2 linked regions of the Teredinibacter purpureus genome follow. The protein of the gene in region 1 interacts with the protein of each later gene in a pairwise test. Links are inferred from orthologs where the notes say so. Each region holds a gene or a part of one and is shown in the gene's direction. Other genes may lie near its edges.

Region 1 (2,995 bases):
TACCTCAAGCGGTCGCGCAATATGACCCCTCTCGGGCGTATTGGGCGTCGTCACCGAAATATGGTTTTGTAGATCCTAAAGCTAAAACTGACGGAGATATGCATTATTGGGGGGTTTGGTTTCTTGGGCACGAGCGAAACGGTTTCAATGAATATTTGCCGCGATTTATGAGTGAATATGGCCTGCAAGCCATGCCAGAATTAAAAACGTTTGAGGCCTTTTCCCTTCCAGAGGATTGGGACATTCAATCCTCTGTTTTACAAACACATCAAAAACAATATGCTAATCCGTCAAAAAATCAGTTTCTTGATGGGTACGGCATGATGATCAAATACCTTGAGCGTGAATATACCGTGCCGAAAGATTTTGAGCAGTTGGCGTATATGACCCAGCTATTACAGGCTGACTATCTCGCTTTTGCCATTAAGGCGCACCGGCATAATAGGCCCTATTGCATGGGGACAATGTATTGGCAGCTTAACGATATGTGGCCTGTTACTTCTTGGGCTTCGGTCGATTACTTCGGTCGATGGAAGGCCTCTCATTATGCGATTCGAGAAACGTATAAACCGGTCATTGTGGTGATTGTCGAAGAAGGTGATAACACGGTTTTAAAAGTGGTGTCCGATAAACTGGATAATACGCCGGTTAACGTTACGCTTAATTTGTTATCGTTTGGTGGAGAGCAGTACGTAACAGAAAATCTTCAAGTTGTTGCCGTTGCGAATAGTAGTACAGAAATATTTCGATGTTTGACGTCTGACTTGTTAAACCAGCGAAACAGTCACCAATGTGTACTCCAAGCGATCTGTTACGAAAAGGGTGAGGAAGTGAGTTCAGACTTACATTATTTCCATACGAATAAAGCACTTGAATTCGATTCGCCTGAATTGTCGATAGTAGTTGAACAAGAGGGCGATATTTATACGCTTGTTATATCGACCAATACACTTGTAAAAAACTTATTTTTAAAAGTGGATCAACATCTACTGTTGAATTATTTTGATGTGCTGCCGGGGCAACATTGTCGTATTCCGCTCGAAAAAAAGATTACTCAAAATATTGAGTATATTCATTATGAACTTTGTCAGTGAGTGCGGCTATTATTGTGGTAGAAAGTGTGCCTAACGTATGGCAATGAAGCCTTATCAGCAGTTAACCCATTCGGTCGTGTTTGAGTTAGAGGAAAAACGTAGCCGTTTCTTGTGTTATCTCTATCCCGTCACTTCTCGAGAGCAATCGCTGATGCGCTTAGAAAGCCTTCGGGTCGAGTTTCCTGATGCACGGCATCATTGCTGGGCGTATGTCATTGGCGATCCGAAGCAACCTATAACGCAAGCGTATAATGATGATGGTGAACCAGCGGGTACGGCGGGTAAGCCTATACTGAACGTACTGGTGCAGCGAGGGGCGGGGGATGCTTGTGCGATCGTTGTTCGCTACTTTGGCGGCATTAAATTAGGCGCTGGTGGCCTTGTCAGGGCTTATGGTTCGTCGGTATCGCAGGCGTTGGATCACGCTACGTTGGCCGCGAAAATACCGTTGGCTGAACTTTCGGTTTTAATCGATTTCAATTTTGAAGCAGTGGCTCGCCGTTTGGTTGCACGTTGTTCAGGCGAAGTGTTAGAGGTAAATTACGGCGTAGAAGTAACACTCGTTGTGGTGCTGCCTATAGACCAAGAGGGTATTTTCAGAAAAGCTTTGCAGTCGTCGACAAGTGGTAGTGCGACTATTCAAGCGTGTGGTAGTGCGACTATTCAAGCGTAATGCTCTTACCGCTTAAATCATCAGGCTAATATTTCACATCGCGTTCACGCAGGCCAGTGAACAATGCTAGATTAATAGCCCTCATTTATTATTACACTTCAAGCCTATTATGTTGTCATCTTCTAGCCTGAATATTCTCCAATCTATTTATGAGCGATTGGTCGCACATGAAGAGATCTTTCTTATCACCGTGTTAAGCACGTGGGGTAGCTCTCCTAGGCCTCCTGGCTCCATGATGGTTTGGAGTGAAAAGAGTGGTGTTATTGGCTCTGTTTCGGGTGGTTGTGTAGAGGACGATCTTATCAAGCGCTTGCTAGCTAGGGAGTTCGATGGATCTTTGCCTTGTGAAATACCGTACGGTGGAGAGGCGGATGCGCAAGGCGAAATCCGCTTGCCTTGCGGTGGAATACTTAAAGTATTAATCGAAAATGTGTTGCCTTGCGATCTTTCCGAGTGGAAAGCCATACGTGATTACGTTGCTGAGCGGCAAGGTGTGAGCCGGTGTATTTGTCGGGCGTCGGGTGCTTGGCGGTTTGTGGTGAGCCAATCTCACTCGTTAAAGTCTTCCGATACACATTTACAAGTCTATATGGGGCCAACACGAAAGCTTTTAATAATAGGCGCGAATCAAACAAGTTTTTATTTGGCGAACTATGCGAGCTCGCTCGATTTTGATGTCACCATTTGTGACCCGAGCGATTCATTAAGCGATCTGTGGCAGACAGAAGCGTTTGAATTCGTGGGCATATATCCGGACGGGCTTATTGATGACCGTTTTTCCGATTCGAACTCAGCGATTGTGGCGGTGTCACACGACCCAAGGTTGGATGACATGGCGTTACTTGAGGCCTTACCAAGTGATGCGTTTTATGTGGGCGTGATGGGCTCACAAAAGACAACCGTGGCCAGACTAAAGAGGTTAAGAGAGCTAGACGTTACAAGCGCGCAAATCGAGCGGTTACACGCGCCCATCGGTTTGGATATTGGCAGTAAAACACCCGCTGAAATTGCAATTAGTATCGCGGCACAGCTTGTTAAGTGTTATGGGCACTGATCCTTTAACGCCAGGGTTTCTAGTGCTGGCCGCTGGGGCTTCCCGTCGCTTTGGTTCATGCTGTAAATTGGCCTCTCTTGTCGGTTCCAAAGGGCCAATGCTGGACGCAACTTTAGCCGAAATTCATTCTGTTTCCTCTAAAGTTGCCGTTGTCACCTCCTCTATGAACGCAGT
Region 2 (3,314 bases), 890 kb from region 1 along the record:
ACGGCTATGATTGGGTTTGTAGTCTTTCAGTCTCGTATGGCATTATATTGCTAATTATCAGATAGTTAGGTTCTTTTGTTAATGTTAGTTGGTTGGTGGCAATTGGTGGTCGTCGACCTAAAAAAGTACCGATAGGCTAAATAATTCGCGCTTGACGTTATAACAACAAGGACTTATATATGCGCACCTTCGTAAATTCAGTTTGTATTGGTGTATAAAATTAAACCAGTAGGGTTGGCGAATTTCTTAGATAGAAATTGGCTATTTGAACGTCAGTATTACGGAAATGTATAAAAAGAGGGATGCGAGCATGATTGCCCCAATGGGGTGAAAAAGCGCGTACCACATCCAAATTCATTGAATAAAAAGTAGAAGGCTCTCATGGGGAAATCGCTGGTAATTGTGGAATCACCTGCAAAGGCGAAAACGATTAACAAATATCTCGGCAACCAATATGTGGTGAAGTCGAGTGTTGGTCATATTCGAGATCTACCCACAAGTGGTTCGAATAAGGCGCCGGTAGACCCAAAAGCCAGAGCGAAACAAGCCGCTCTGACGCGAAAAATGTCGCCAGAAGAAAAGATCATACATAAAAAATCAAAATCGCGAGAGCAACTGATAAAACGCATGGGGATTGACCCCGATAACAATTGGGAAGCGCAATACGAAACGCTTCCTGGAAAAGAGAAAGTTGTTGCGGAATTACGGAAATTGGCGGAAGACGCCGATGAAATCTATCTCGCGACGGATCTCGACCGCGAAGGGGAGGCCATTGCTTGGCACCTGCGGGAATCCATTGGTGGCGACAGCAACCGCTATCGTCGTGTTGTCTTTAATGAGATTACAAAAAGTGCTATCCAAGAGGCGTTTAAAAAGCCTGGCCGTTTGGATATCGCACGTGTCAATGCACAGCAAGCCCGCCGTTTCCTCGATCGTGTTGTTGGGTATATGGTGTCGCCGCTGTTGTGGGAAAAGATTGCACGTGGGCTTTCTGCTGGCCGTGTTCAATCGGTGGCCGTGCGCTTGATCAGTGAGCGCGAAGGTGAGATTCGCGCGTTTATTCCAGAAGAGTACTGGGAAGTTAAGGCACAATTAGATACCGCAAAAGGCGAGCGGGCCAAGTACGAGGTTAAAAAGTTTCAAGGTGCGGCGTTCAAACCCGTCAATGAAACACAGGCAATGGCCGCTGATGCGTCTTTGCGTGCTGGTAACTTCAATGTTACTCAGCGTGAAGACAAACCCACCAAATCAACGCCAAATGCGCCCTTTATAACCTCGACACTACAGCAAGCAGCCTCAACACGATTAGGTTTTGGCGTAAAGAAAACTATGATGATGGCCCAGCGTTTGTACGAAGCGGGTTACATCACGTATATGCGTACAGATTCGACGAATCTCAGTAAAGAGGCCGTTGAAACCTGCCGAGAATTCATTTTGGATCAATATGGCAAGGCCTACCTGCCAGAACAGGCAAATCAGTATTCCAGCAAGGACGGCGCTCAGGAGGCGCACGAAGCGATTCGCCCCTCGGACGTATCTTGTCTGCCTATCCATCTTAAAAACATGGAGAGGGACGCAGAGCGCCTTTACACGCTTATCTGGAACCAGTTTGTCGCCTGCCAAATGACACCGGCTGAATTTACCTCAAGCGCTATTGTGGTAACGGCTGGAGAGTATGAGTTGCGGGCACGTGGTCGAGTGATTCGATTTGATGGCTTTACCAAAGTTATGCCAGCGATAGCGAAGAAAGAGGAGGATGCTATTTTACCGGATGTAAAAGTAGGCGATGCCCTCAATTTACACGACGTTATGCCTACTCAGCACTTTACTAAGCCAACCGCGCGGTACACCGAGGCCAGCTTGGTTAAAGAGCTAGAAAAACGTGGCATTGGGCGCCCATCTACCTACGCGGCTATCATCTCTACCATTCAAGATCGCGGCTACGTTCATGTGGAAAACCGTCGATTTTACAGTAATAAAATGGGCGATATAGTGACCGAGAGGTTGGTTGAAAGCTTTAGCGATCTTATGAACTACAGCTTTACAGCCAATATGGAAGAGTCTTTGGATGAGGTGGCCAACGGCAACAAAGATTGGCTTGTGCTTTTAAATGATTTTTACAAAGACTTCACGGTGAAGTTGGAGCAGGCGCAAAATATCGATGAAGGTATGCGTCGCAATGAGCCAGTGGAAACAGATATCGACTGTGGAAATTGTGGCCGTAAAATGCAAATTCGTACCGGCAGTACAGGTGTGTTTTTGGGTTGTTCTGGTTATGCCCTGCCACCTAAGGAACGCTGTAAAAACACCATGAATTTGGTGGCTGGTGAAGAGGCTGTCAACGTAGATGATGACGAAGAAGCTGAATCAAAGCAGTTGCGTCAAAAACGACGTTGTTCATTGTGTAACACGGCAATGGATAGCTACCTGCTGGATGAGACGCGCAAGTTACATATTTGTGGCCGAAATCCAGATTGTGATGGGTACGAGGTGGAACAGGGTGTATTCAAAATTAAAGGCTATGATGGCCCTTTGATTGAGTGCGACAAGTGCGGCCAAGATATGCAGTTAAAATCTGGCCGGTTTGGTAAGTATTTTGGGTGTACCGCTGACGAGTGTAAAAATACCCGTAAGTTGTTGCGCAGCGGCGAAGCTGCACCGCCTAAAATGGACCCTATCGATATGCCGGAGCTTATTTGCGATAAAGTGGATGACCATTACGTACTGCGTGATGGTGCCAGCGGCTTGTTTTTAGCTGCGAGCCAGTTCCCTAAAAATCGCGAGACACGGGCCCCGCTAGTTAAAGAAATTTTACCGCACAAAGCCGTACTCGACCCCAAGTATAACTTTTTGTTAAGTGCTCCAGCACAGGATAGTGACGGTATTGATACGCTTGTTCGGTATAGCCGCAAAACCAAAGAACAGTATGTTCAGTCAGAAGTCGATGGTAAGGCAACGGGCTGGAAGGCCTTTTACGAGGGGAGTAAATGGGTTGTAACGGATAAACCAGCTCCTAAGCGGGCCGCAGCTAAAAAAGCGCCGGCGAAGAAGGCTCCGGCGAAGAAGAAAGTCGCGGTTAAAAAAACGCCTGCTAAAAAGAAAACAACAAGCTAAGCATAAGATGGCTGCTGCAGAAGTATTTCAAAAGAAAGTCGATTTGCAGCTGCTCTATGCCCGGACGCAGTTGAATGCGTTGGTGGGTCAGAGCGGTTTTGCGAAGCAAGCATTTTTGCAGGCGGCATTATTGCAATTGCATCTTGCGTTAAAGGCTTATATCTCAGAAATTACCAATGGGCGTGTTGTCGTAGAGGGTG

Evidence for each region.
Region 2: the proteins of H5647_RS11915 (region 1) and topA interact in binary tests that used the Escherichia coli proteins (3 or more experiments, as listed by UniProt). The link is inferred for Teredinibacter purpureus from one-to-one orthologs.

What each region holds. Positions count from the first base shown.
Region 1 is NZ_CP060092.1:2,722,749-2,725,743, forward strand. The notes cover bases 29-2,949. They hold H5647_RS11915 (YigZ family protein), read left to right. Parts: upstream 29-1,131; coding sequence 1,132-1,767; downstream 1,768-2,949. Other genes in these bases: H5647_RS11910 (beta-mannosidase), read left to right, coding at 29-1,094; H5647_RS11920 (XdhC family protein), read left to right, coding at 1,877-2,821; H5647_RS11925 (nucleotidyltransferase family protein), read left to right, coding at 2,811-2,949. Also shown: more of H5647_RS11910, read left to right, coding at 1-28; more of H5647_RS11925, read left to right, coding at 2,950-2,995.
Region 2 is NZ_CP060092.1:3,610,074-3,613,387, reverse strand. Bases 75-3,314 are described here. They hold topA (type I DNA topoisomerase), read left to right. Parts: upstream 75-381; coding sequence 382-3,114; downstream 3,115-3,314. Other genes in these bases: H5647_RS15870 (DUF6586 family protein), read left to right, coding at 3,122-3,314. UniProt on the Escherichia coli protein: Releases the supercoiling and torsional tension of DNA, which is introduced during the DNA replication and transcription, by transiently cleaving and rejoining one strand of the DNA duplex.